DNA from 3 places in the Pelatocladus sp. BLCC-F211 genome. Region 2 is predicted to be linked to each of the others. Evidence: predicted binding sites of a transcription regulator. Region 2 holds the regulator's gene; each other region holds the start of a gene.

Region 1 (4,438 bases), on a different contig from region 2:
GCGGAAGTCAAAAGTCAAAAGTCAAAAGTCTTTTATTTGAGGCTTTTGGGCTGTTTTAAACGGTCTGTTTATTTACGCCGTGCTGTGCTAGTTAATTGTAGGGTGGGCAATGAATCAATTCCCACTCTACTAAACTCAAGCAGGTTCAGCCAGGTGGACGCTAGTACGATAAACCATATAAACAAAACCACTTTGATCACAAAAGTTTTGATATAGTTTCTGTAAACCAGTAATCAGTTGTTCATAGGCTTGTCCTTGACGCGGAACATAGGAAGCACTAGTTGCACGACCAATAAGTCCTGTTAAATCTAACTCGTGTTGATAAATAAAATTAAATTCGCGGATATTAATAAAATTTTTTGTGATCAATAATGGTTCCACCGTCTGCATCCGTGACTCAGCGGGATGATGATTCGATGCTTCACGTACCAAGCGATTGTATTCTCTAGTCAAAGCATCTTCCTGAACACGGTTATTCCACACCACCGCCAACCGTCCTGATGGCTTGAGAATACGGCGGAACTCCGATAAACTTGGCTCTGGGTTGAACCAGTGAAATGCTTGAAAACAGGTAACTAAATCAACAGATCCATCACAGAGGTTAGTGATTTCTGCTGTTCCATCCCGAAATTCGACCAAAGGATGAGGTTCTGCTGCTTCTCTCATCGCCGCGTTCGGTTCAATAGCAATAACATTAACATCGCGATCGCCTAATAAGCGTGAGGAAATTCCTGTTCCCGCACCAATATCTGCGGCGACATGTTGAGAGGATGGGGTTAAATTTTCGAGGATTTTATCAATTGCTGCGGCTGGGTAGCTTGGTCGATACTTAACATAATCTTCAACTCTGTCGGAAAAGCGAGTTAAAGGGTTGAAAGTGTGTAAAGGTGTGGATTCAGGGTGGGTTGTCATGGAGAGCTACAGAGGACGCAAAAAGATAGTTGTAACAGTGCGATCGCTCTATTTCTGTTGCTTTCATAAATGGCTACCTCTTCTTTTCGCGATCGCCGGACTGAGATAATCCGTACTTTGTTTTCTCGATAGGTAATGATGGCTTTTTCACAGTTGAGAAAATCGACACTCTCTACTAATAATTACAATATTTCCTAATTCTCCTAATACTCTCTGTGTCCTCTGTGCCTCTGCGGTTCAAACAAAAACAGCCACCTCCACAAGGGAAGCAGCTGTTTTTTAATTTAGGTGACTACAGAATCTTAGTAATCGAAGTCGCCGCCCATACCAGCGCCAGCACCAGCAGGTGCATTATCTTTTGGCTCAGGCTTGTCAACAACGATACATTCGGTTGTCAACACCATACCAGCGATCGAAGCTGCGTTTTGTAGTGCAGAACGGGTCACTTTCGCAGGGTCAACGATACCAGCAGCAAACAGGTCAACGAACTCATTGGTAGCTGCATTAAAGCCAACGTTGAATTCTTTCTCTTTCACCCGTTCAGCGATGACAGCACCATTTTGACCAGCGTTTTCAGCAATGCGCTTCAGGGGAGCAGCCAACGCACGAGCAACAATCAGCGCACCAGTCAACTCTTCATCTTTGAGATTACCATTTGCCCACTCTTCTAATTGAGGGCTGAGGTGAGCTAGAGTTGTACCACCACCAGGAACGATACCTTCTTCTACCGCAGCTTTGGTCGCGTTGATAGCGTCTTCTAAGCGCAGTTTCTTGTCTTTCATTTCGGTTTCGGTAGCAGCGCCAACTTTTACGACTGCTACACCACCAGACAACTTAGCCAAGCGCTCTTGTAATTTCTCTTTGTCGTAGGAAGATTCGGTTTCGTCCATTTGACGACGAATTTGTTCGCAACGAGCTTTCACAGCTTGCTCGTTACCTTCAGCTACGATGGTGGTGTTGTCTTTGGTGATGGTGATGCGGCGAGCTTTACCCAGAGCATCTAGCTTGGTGCTTTCTAGCTTCAGACCAGCATCTTCGGTAATCAACTGACCACCGGTGAGAATGGCGATATCTTCTAGCATTGCTTTGCGGCGATCGCCAAAACCAGGAGCCTTCACAGCAGCTACATTCAGTACACCACGCAGGCGGTTAACAACTAAGGTTGCTAGAGCTTCTTTTTCGATGTCTTCGGCGATAATGATCAAAGGACGACCAGCGCGAGCTACTTGCTCAAGTACAGGTACGAGGTCTTGTACCAAAGCAATTTTCTTATCGGTGAGCAACAAGAAAGGCTCATCGAAAACTGCTTCCATCCGCTCAGGATCGGTGGCAAAGTAGGGAGAGATGTAGCCTTTGTCAAAGCGCATCCCTTCGGTGATTTCCAATTCGGTGGTCATAGATTTCCCTTCTTCCAGGGAAATTACGCCTTCCTTACCGACTTTGTCCATAGCTTCAGCAATCATCTGACCGACTTCTTCGTCGTTACCAGCAGAGATTGCACCAACTTGAGCGATCGCCTTGGAATCTTCAACAGGACGAGCGTGTTCTTTAATTTTTTCTACCAAGAAGTTGATAGCTTTATCAATACCGCGCTTCAACATAATGGCATTTGCACCAGCTGCAACGTTACGCAAGCCTTCCTTAACCATTGCGTGGGCCAAAACGGTAGCAGTGGTGGTTCCGTCACCAGCAGCATCGTTAGTTTTAGAAGCAGCTTGGCGAATCAAAGAAACGCCAGTGTTTTCTACGTGGTCTTCTAATTCAATTTCTTTAGCAATGGTCACACCGTCATTGATGATTTGGGGTGCGCCAAATTTTTTCTCTAGTACTACGTTACGACCTTTGGGACCGAGGGTGACAGCCACAGCCTCAGCCAGGATATCCATACCCCTTTCTAGGGCGCGACGAGCGTTTTCGTTGTAGATAATGCGCTTTGCCATAATTTCCTAGTAGTCCTTTGTCATTTGTTATTTGTCATTTGTCATTTGTCACTTGTCATTTGTCATTTGTAACCAACCAATGATCAATGACCAATGACCAATCACTAAGAAACAATCGCTAAAATGTCTTTTTCAGAAAGTAGTACGTATTCGTCGGTTCCTAGCTTGATATCGGTACCAGCATATTTGGAGTAGAGAACTTTATCCCCTACTTTCACATCCAATGGTTGACGAGAACCATCATCTTTAATTTTGCCGTCACCAACCGCAACAACTTCCCCAACTTGGGGCTTTTCTTTGGCGGTGTCGGGTAAATACAGACCACCGGCGGTCTTTTCTTCAGAGGCGCTCACTTTTACAAATACGCGATCGCCCAAAGGTTTTACAGTAGAAACGCTTAGAGATACAGCTGCCATACAAATTTCTCCAGAGTTAGCACTCTCAACTCCTGAGTGCTAATTTAGCGAACGACTGTATGCAATGGCAATATTTTAGGTTGTACGGGTTCCCGAACTTTTGGGAATTGGGAATTGGGGATTGGGGATTGGGGATCGGGGACAAGGGGGACAACTTCTCAGTTATCAGTTAACAGTTAACAGTTACCAGTTTAATTTGCTCACTGATAACTGATAACTGATAACTGATTCATGCCCAATCCCCATTGCTCCTTATCTCTAATCCCTGATCCCCAACTTAAGTAACGAATAGTTATATATAGTCAACTTTATTTGCAAAGCTTGGAATTTGTTATAGAACAGAAATCAGAAAGCGTGAGATGGGTAACAAGATAGTGATCCAGTTCAGCCATAAAATACAAAAAGCAACTCTATCACCTGAAAATAATGCCCTAAATAAGTCTATAGAAACTTTAGGACTAACAAAAATTCAGCGACATGTTTTTATCTGTGCTGATCAAACATTGCCTAAATGTTGTTCTAAGCAAGCCAGTTTAGCAGCATGGGAATACTTAAAAAAGCGGCTGAAGGAGCTGGGGTTGGATGTTGCTCAACAAAATCGTCCTGGTTGCATATTCCGAACCAAAGCTAATTGCTTGCGAGTTTGTTGCTCTGGGCCGATAATGGTGGTTTACCCGGATGGTGTCTGGTATCGCCAAGCAACCCCGGAAGTCATCGAGCGGATTATCCAGGAACATTTAATTATAAATAAGGTTGTGGAAGAATATGCCTTTTTAGTTCATCCTCTGTCAGAAACCTCTGTGGTTGCTGAGGAGAAGCTGAATCGAAGCTTAACATCTGAGGGATATAGTGAAGCGGTCAGTTACAAAAGTGCGGGTTAAGTGTTTACTAGGAGCATCTTGAAACTAGTGAAGTTTGATAATCTATGGAGGATTATTATTCTATTGAAGTTTTTTTGTCCGCTCCTTTAAAACCGATATATAATAACGCATTATAAATACTACTGCTCTACGTATCCTTACTGGACTTTTGCCATTGATTAAGTAGTTTCAAGGAAAGTAAGTTTCTATTTTGAGATATTTACTCAACAGAGGCAAGTTAAGTGGGAAAAAGCACAACATCACAATCATCCACCAAAAAGGATCGCTATACAAGGCCCCTATGGATCTA
Region 2 (4,438 bases):
CCCTTTTAAAAGAAGTCGGGGGCAACGTTTATCCATAGAAGCCCTCCAACGAAGAAATTATAGTTATATTCTATACTTAATGGTAACAAAAATAACCTTATAGTTATTTAGTGCTGTGCCACATTGGAAGGTGACACAGTGGGGCATTGGGCATTGGGCATTGAGCATTGGAAATAACCAACAATCAACCACTAACCACTAACCACTAACAACTAATTATTTACCTAATTGAAAGAACACGCCACTTTTGAAAATTTCTGTGTCGCTACCGTAACTGCTGATGGTGAGCGATCGCAAATTCTCGAATATGGGTTTTGCGAGTATTTCTGCTAGTCTGAGAATTGGGATTTGATTTTCTAATATTTCTCGACTTTTTGCCCAATCTAAATACACGTAACCTTGGTTTGTTTGGGGAATAGCAGCAATACTATTTTTAAATTGGCGATCGCTAATTAAGGAATTGTTCTTAGCATTGAGAACTTCATTCATTGTTTCGAGGTTGGAAGCAAAAATTTCGTAATTTCCTTGGCTAATATGTACTCCTGAAACTTTGGCTTCAATGGCGTATTTTTCTCGCTGTTGAGGATCGATAAATTTTGTGGCTTTTAATTGTGTCCAAGCGGAGATTTTTTGCTTGTCTACATCAAAAGTATTGAGTGATAATCCCTTTGAGGATGCGATTTCATCTAAATGATCAATTCCGGCTGGTGTGGTTTCAGTTTTTTCGACTACAAATACAAAATCAGGATTTGCTTGTTCTGGACGGGGTAATAATCCGATGGCGTATTCTCCCTGTACCCAGCTAAAAATATCTGCTTTTAAGTCGATATCTGAGCCTGTTTGTACATCTACCACAGGTTTGACTAAATTAGAAACTACATCTTTTTCTGAGCCGGATATGGCTACTTTGAGTTGTTGCCAGACTTGGGTTAAATTGCTGTTAGGTAAACTACTCAAATTTGTGCCAGCGATCGCCAAACCTGCTGAGGCGGGAATATATTTTAATGCTTCTACAGGTTGAGATACTTGCTCTTGAGGAGGTGCTGTTGCGGTTTGTGCGAGTAAGCTAGTTTCTGCTAATAATCCCTTGTTGGATAAAACTAGAGACACTATTTCGCTGTCATAGATTGCTGATTCTGGCAGTTGTAAACCTTGCCATTGAGCAACATTAGGAAGATTGAGGAACGCTGTAGCTAATGCACCTTTGGGTATTTGTTTAACAATTTCCTGATATTTACTAGAGGTAGTTATATTGAGATCAGGAGCCTGGACATTATTAATTGCTTCTCGTAGCACTTTGGGGTCATTGGCAAACAAGATAAAATCATCACCAATAGCAGCACCCGCCAAAGAATTTTGGGTTTTAGATTTTGTTTCTACTTGTTGAGAGTCAGATATTAGTTTGATACCTTCGTATTGTTCTGTGGTTAAGTTTGCTCCAGCGATCGCTCGTTTGGAAAACAACAAATCCACAAATTCGCGGCTTTTCTCTGGATTTTTGGTTGCTAGTGCCATTAAATACCCTGGTTGTTGTCCGTTGCTAGGATCGCGATCGATGTCTTGGGTAGTGACAGCTAAGGTAATTTCATCTCCCAGCCAAGGTTGAATGTCTTGTTTGTAATCTAAGCCTGTGTTGGCTAATAAGCTGGTTTTAAGTTTGGATAGTTCTCCTTCACGTTCCAATGGTTGTAATTTATCAGGATTGACTAGCATTGACATCATCACTGGTGCTTGCTGGGATACAAAAATCGCCGCACCAGGTTGTTTTCTAGTTCCACTGATTCCCACGAGAGAATTTGGACTAGATAAGCCACTACAACCAGAGATCGTAATAAATAGCAGCATCAGTGAAATAGCTGCTAGGGAACGAAAGAATAAGCTTTGCTTCATCATTTGTTTACTTAATTTTCTCTTGCTTCAAATCCTCTAAGCATTTATTCCTGGTCAAGATGCAGATTTTCTGCAAACATAAATAATATCCAGGAAATATCTGGGATTGTTTGTAAAAACTGCGGTTAATCCAAAATCTCAAAATCAAAATCTAAAATCGGATGACAGGTCAACCCATTACCCAAATTAGTGTAGAAGAACTTGCCCAACATTTGTCAAAAGGTGAGCCTAATCTTCAGCTTGTGGACGTGCGTGAACCGCAAGAAGTCGCGATCGCTCACATTGAGGGTTTTGTTAACTTTCCTCTCAGTGAATTTGCTGAATGGGGAAATGAAATTCATGCCCGCTTAGATCCACATGCTGAAACCCTGGTACTTTGTCATCATGGCATTCGTTCTGCTCAGATGTGTCAGTGGCTCGTAAATCAGGGATTTACAAACGTGAAAAATATTTCTGGTGGTATTGATGCTTACTCAATGTTAGTTGACCCTTCAATTCCTCTGTATTAACCGAGAATGACGAGGGTTAAATTATTTTGCTATTCTGAACTCAAGTAAACAGTTATCAACCCTATGATTTGGTCAGAGAAGTGCCACTAACGCACAAAAGTTAAATTTGCTGCGACTTACACTAATAAAACTGTTAACTGATAACTGAATAAATATAATTTTGTGAAATTAACAAGATAGAACTGTTATAACGTATTTTTAGATACTTCAATAATTTACTATTTTGCTTAACTAATAATAATGCTTTTTGCTTCCCAACTTAATAAATTTTTGTTTTTCAAAAACTAATTAAAATTTTGCTTTGGTAAACTTTAGGTATGGAAGTCCAGCTAACCAATCGTCAACAGCACATTCTTTGGGCTACAGTACGTCACTACATCGCCACAGCAGAGCCTGTTGGCTCAAAAGCTCTGCTAGAAGAGTACAATCTGGGTGTGAGTTCAGCAACAATTCGTAACGCCATGGGTGTGTTAGAAAAAGCTGGGCTACTTTATCAACCCCATACTTCTGCTGGGCGAGTACCTTCTGACTCTGGCTATCGGATTTATGTTGATCAGTTGATCACACCTTCTGATACTTTAGCTAGAAAAGTAGAAGAAACACTACAAACACGCCTGAATTGGGAAGATAGAGGTTTAGAAAATCTCTTGCAAGGCGCAGCCCAAATTTTAGCAACTTTGAGTGGCTGCATCAGTTTGATTACTTTGCCACAAAATGTTAGCGCACTGTTGCGGCATTTACAATTGGTGCAAATTGAAGCCGGACGAGTAATGTTGATTGTAGTCACAGATAGTTATGAAACACACTCAGCATTGTTAGATTTGCCACCAAAAAGTAAAGACGCACAACCTGATCCTGAACTGATAGATCGGGAATTGCAAATTGTTTCTAACTTTTTAAATAGCCAATTACGGGGACGCAGTTTGGTAGAAGTCGCTAACCTGAATTGGAGTGATTTAGATCGAGAATTTCAGCACTATGGCGAATACTTAAAAAATTCCTTAGCAGAATTTAGTCGTCGTAGCTTGACGCCAGGGGTGACACAAATAATGGTGCGTGGGATGGCGGAAGTTTTGCGACAACCAGAATTTTCACAACTACAACAGGTGCAAACTATCATCCAACTATTGGAGGAAGAACAAGAGCAACTGTGGCGACTAATATTTGAGGAAAATGAGACTGAAGAAGTCGGTAAACCACGAGTAACAGTAAGAATTGGTGCAGAGAATCCTTTGGAACCAATTCGCAATTGTAGTTTAATTTCTTCCACCTATCGTCGTGGTTCAGCACAGGTAGGTAGTGTGGGAGTTTTGGGGCCAACACGCCTAGATTACGAAGGAGCGATCGCACTCGTTGCTGCTGCTGCTGAGTATTTATCAGAGACTTTCAGTGATCTAAATCCCTCATGAGAAAAATTACCTTTGGGTTGCTTTGGTTAGGATTAATTGCTTATGCTTTCTTACTTGCTCCTCCCAATCAACCCGATACTTTTGAGTTAATTAAAAATCTTTCTACTGGTAAATGGCAAGGAATTAATCCCTTAGTGATTGCACTGTTTAATATTATGGGTATTTGGCCTGTTGTCTACAGTGCAGTTTTGTTTGTTGACGGTAGAGGACAAAAAATTCCTGCTTGGCCATTTGCTACTGCTTCTTTCGCTGTTGGCGCATTTGCTTTATTACCCTATTTGGCTTTGAGAGAACCAAATACACAGTTTTCTGGCGAAAAAAATCTTTTGATTAAATTCTTAGATTCTCGCTGGACGGGTATTATTTTGACTATTGGGACGGCGATTTTAGTTGGCTATGGTATTGGACAAGGAAATTGGGGTGATTTTGTCCAGCAGTGGCAAACTAGCCGTTTTATCAATGTGATGAGCTGTGATTTTTGTCTGCTGTGCGTATTATTTCCTACTTTATTAGGAGATGATCTGACGCGGCGCGGTTGGAAAAGTTCTGGAATATTTTGGCTGTTCGCTTTAATTCCGTTATTTGGCCCTCTGCTATATTTGTGCATACGTCCATCAATACAGGAAAATT
Region 3 (4,438 bases), on a different contig from region 2:
GTAGATGGTGGAATGGTAATGGCATAGAAAAGGCAAAAGTTAAAAGTTAAAAGATCGTTCTTTTGACTTTTGACTTTTGACTTTTGACTTTCATTTTGCCTTTATCCTCTGCCAAACAGTGAAACCTAACAGGGTGATAATACTGATGGTAGTGGCAATTATAACTACCAAACTCATGCCTCGTATTGTCATCGCCAGCCAGTTACAAACTAAAGCAATTGACCAGAGAGTCAGAGCTGCATGGCGCTGAGATAATCCCCAAGCTAGCAAGCGATGATGTAAATGGTCTTTTCCTGGAGTACTGAGGGGGTTTTTACCTGCCAACAGTCGTCGCACAAATACTTGGGTAGTGTCTAGCACTGGCAAAAGCAAAAACAAAACAGGCGGTACTAAAGAAAAGATTGTAGTGGCTTGTAGGTCGCCTACAATAGCAGTTGCGGCTAGTACATAGCCAAAAAAGTATGCTCCGGCATCACCCATAATGATGTGCGACGGATGAAAGTTATGGCGTAAAAAACCTAGTGCTGCTCCTGCTAAGGCTGCCAAAACTAGTGTCGCTGCTGCCCAGTTAGGAAACTGTGCCGAAACTGCCAGTAAACTCATAGCAGTAATAAAGCTAACACCTCCCGCCAAACCATCCATACCATCCATCAAGTTGATAGCATTCGTAATTGCTACCACCCAAAACACCGTTAGCAATGTTGAGAGTAGCGAGTCAATGGGAGTACCAAAAGTAACTTGAATGCTAATGCCATTCCCAACTAACAGTAGCGCCGTCAAAATTTGTACTAACAGGCGAACTGAGGGAGGTAAGCCGAATTGATCGTCGATAAAGCCTACTAGGACTAATATCGAACCTCCCAAAAGAATGGTTAAAACCTGAGCTAGTACCCCTTGAAGTTCAATTGGTCTTAAAAGGCTTGCTAAGATCAAAGCCGCTAGTACTCCCGCGTAGATCGCCAGACCCCCTGCATTGGGCAAAGGTTCTCGGTTCAAACGCCGTGCATTGGGTTGATCAGCCCAACCAACTCGCAAGGCAAATTTACGTACCGCCGGAATCAAACGCCACGTCACAACCCATGCTAAAAGAAATGTAAACACTACTGCTAACCAGCCGGAACCGCTAGGTTCAGCAATACCAAGCGCCTCAAGGAAGCTGTATATATTCATCTATCGCTTCCACCATTAATGCCAGTATCCAACATCAGCATTAAGTGTATAACAATCATTTTTTTTTCTCACTACAAATATGAGGGTATATGGATGTGTCTTATTTTGCTTGCAGTAGCATTTATTGAGGCAATAGGAGGAAATTTGGATTTTTATGGGTGGATTCCCCTACATCCATCAACCTATATCCTCCTATAGCCTAGTTAAAGATTAATAAACTCAACAGCTTATTGCTTGTTGACTTAGCACTCTTGCCTTGTGAGTGCTAAATTGTCTAATGGAAGAACTCACAAATTAAACCAAACTAAAAAATATGGCCAAAATTATTGCATTTGATGAAGATTCCCGACGTGCCTTAGAAAGGGGCATCAATACTCTTGCTGATGCAGTGAAAATTACCCTGGGGCCAAAGGGTCGCAACGTTCTTTTAGAAAAAAAGTTTGGTACACCCCAAATTGTGAATGATGGGATCACTGTTGCAAAAGAAATTGAACTAGAAGATCCCCTCGAAAACACAGGTGCAAAACTCATCCAGGAAGTTGCTTCTAAAACCAAAGAAGTTGCTGGCGATGGTACGACTACAGCAACGGTGTTGGCGCAAGCGATGATCCGCGAAGGCTTGAAAAACGTAGCAGCTGGAGCAAATCCAGTCGCCACAAGACACGGTATTGAAAAAACCGTTGAAAAGTTGGTAAAGGAAATTGCCACAGTCGCCAAGCCAGTAGAAGGAAGTGCGATCGCCCAAGTCGCAACTGTTTCCGCAGGTAATGACGAAGAAATCGGTGCCATGATTGCCGAAGCCATGGAAAAAGTCACCAAAGATGGTGTAATTACCGTGGAAGAATCTAAATCCCTAACTACTGAATTAGAAGTAGTTGAGGGTATGCAGATTGACCGGGGTTACATTTCCCCCTACTTTATCACCGACAATGAGCGGATGACGGTGGAATTTGAAAATGCCCGCATTCTGATTACCGATAAAAAAATCAGCAATATTCAAGATTTAGTACCTGTTTTAGAAAAAGTTGCCCGTTTGGGTCAACCCCTGTTGATTATTGCTGAAGATGTAGAAGGCGAAGCTTTGGCGACTTTGGTAGTCAACAAGGCGCGTGGTGTGCTGTCAGCTGCTGCTATTAAAGCGCCTGGATTTGGCGATCGCCGCAAAGCAATGTTGCAAGATATTGCTATTCTCACCGGTGGACAGTTAATTTCCGAAGAAATCGGTTTAAGCTTAGATATCGTTTCTTTGGAAATGCTGGGAACTGCCCAAAAAATTGCCATTGACAAAGACAACACAACCATCGTTGCTGGTAGCGAACACTCAGGCGACGTGCAGAAGCGGATTGGTCAAATTCGTAAGCAGTTGGAAGAAACTGATTCGGATTATGACCAGGAAAAATTGCAAGAACGCATCGCCAAGCTGGCTGGTGGTGTGGCTGTAATTAAAGTCGGTGCAGCCACAGAAACTGAACTCAAAGACCGTAAGTTGCGGATTGAAGATGCTCTGAATGCCACCAAAGCTGCTGTAGAAGAGGGTATAGTACCTGGTGGTGGTACGATGTTGATTCACCTATCTACAAAAGTTGCCGAAATTAAAAACAGCCTCAACGACGAAGAAAAAATTGGTGCTGATATTGTTGAGCGATCGCTAGATGCACCCCTGCGCCAAATCGCAGACAACGCTGGTGTCGAAGGTGCTGTCATCGTTGAAAAAGTTCGTACTACTGAATTCAACGTCGGCTACAATGCTGCTACTGGTGAATTTCAAGACATGATTGCCGCAGGTATTATCGACCCTGCTAAAGTCGTGCGTTATGCCCTACAAAACGCAGCTTCTATTGCTTCTATGGTTTTAACCACCGAAGCTGTTGTTGCTGAAAAACCTGAGAAGAAACCCGCCGGTGGCGCTCCCGATATGGGTGGTATGGGCGGTATGGGTGGTATGGGCGGTATGGGCGGTATGGGTATGGGCGGTATGGGTATGGGTATGATGTAGTCTCATACTGTCTGTATCTACAGATTTTGAAGCAGTTTGTCTTACCAAGGCAAACTGTTTTTTCATTTTAAACCACGTCTACTTTAAGAACTATAGTTTTGTAGTTTTGTAGGTTGGGTGGAACGGAGTGTAACCCAACCTACATAATGTCCTTTTTGAAAAACTCCTCTTTTCAAGATGGACGAGGTTTAATTAGTAATCTTAGTAATTAGTAGTTATTAGGGGTGCATAGCTGTAGGCCCATACAGTGGTAATACGGTTCGATTAAGGATTTTTCGGCATAATTTTGTCATGTAGAGATGCGAAATTACCCTGGAGAATCTTGCTACGCGTCTCTACTATTGATCCTTGACCCTTGACCATTAACTATACTAACTATTTAGGTAAAATAATATGGCTAAAAAAAAGCATCACTCAAATTCAATAGTAACTGAAGCAGATCACGAAGATTTTTATCATTATCCTGGAACTTTACCAGGAACCATTATTGTTGATGCAGACGCGCCACCATCAAAGATTGTATTAATCGACTATAATTCCATTGAAGCAATTAGCAAAGAAATAGAAATACCAGAAGAGTGTGCTTCTTATCTAGATACTAAGTCAGTAACTTGGGTAGATGTGCGTGGTTTAGGTAGTGAAGATATTTTACAAAGATTGGGCCAGGTTTTTGAGTTACATCCCTTGGTTTTAGAAGATGTTGTGAATGTGCCAGAACGCCCAAAAGTCGAAGATTATGAAGACCAACTAGTCATCATTGCGCGTATGGTTATACCTAAAAAAAAATCTCATGGTTTCCATAGTGAACAGGTGAGTTTTGTATTAGGAAAACATTACTTGCTGACGGTTCAAGAAGAACCAAAACGAGATTGCTTTGAACCAGTGCGATCGCGCATTTTTAAAAATAAGGGTATTATCTGCAAAAGTGGACCAGATTATTTAACCTATGCTCTCTTAGATGCAATTATTGATGGCTTTTTTCCTGTGTTGGAAAAATATGGTGAACGTATTGAAGATTTAGAGGATGAAGTCATCGCTCAACCTACACCAAAAACATTAAGGAAAATCTATAAAGTTAAACGAGAATTACTACAACTGCGTCGTGCAATCTGGCCCCAACGCAATGCACTTCATCGGTTGATTCAAGACGACAGTGAAATGATCAGTCATGAAGTCCGTATGTATCTGCGAGACTGTTATGATCATGCGGTGCAAGTAATAGATATGGTAGAAACCTATCGAGAACTTGCATCGGGCTTAATGGACGTTTAC

Evidence for each region. Region 2 encodes HrcA, which represses chaperone genes, less so after heat shock. Its sites were predicted from a motif close to TTAGCACTCNNGANTCNNGAGTGCTAA; they were not measured.
Region 1: a site for HrcA is predicted at 3,285-3,311, ahead of groES (co-chaperone GroES). Genes of this name have one in related genera too.
Region 3: a site for HrcA is predicted at 1,413-1,439, ahead of groL (chaperonin GroEL). Genes of this name have one in related genera too.

What each region holds. Positions count from the first base shown of each region.
Region 1 is NZ_JBHFLM010000099.1:2,955-7,392, reverse strand. Features, by position in the region: gene ACE1AT_RS12040 (class I SAM-dependent methyltransferase) at 136-912, opposite strand; gene groL (chaperonin GroEL) at 1,215-2,852, opposite strand; gene groES (co-chaperone GroES) at 2,957-3,268, opposite strand; gene ACE1AT_RS12025 (ferredoxin) at 3,628-4,149, shown strand; gene ACE1AT_RS12020 (response regulator transcription factor) at 4,430-4,438, shown strand, end outside.
Region 2 is NZ_JBHFLM010000195.1:4,511-8,948, forward strand. Features, by position in the region: gene ACE1AT_RS23030 (hypothetical protein) at 1-36, opposite strand, end outside; gene ACE1AT_RS23035 (DUF3352 domain-containing protein) at 217-1,890, opposite strand; gene ACE1AT_RS23040 (rhodanese-like domain-containing protein) at 2,052-2,399, shown strand; gene hrcA (heat-inducible transcriptional repressor HrcA) at 2,717-3,808, shown strand; gene ACE1AT_RS23050 (DUF2834 domain-containing protein) at 3,805-4,438, shown strand, end outside.
Region 3 is NZ_JBHFLM010000110.1:75,371-79,808, forward strand. Features, by position in the region: gene fabG (3-oxoacyl-[acyl-carrier-protein] reductase) at 1-27, shown strand, start outside; gene ACE1AT_RS13600 (MraY family glycosyltransferase) at 91-1,170, opposite strand; gene groL (chaperonin GroEL) at 1,484-3,166, shown strand; gene corA (magnesium/cobalt transporter CorA) at 3,560-4,438, shown strand, end outside.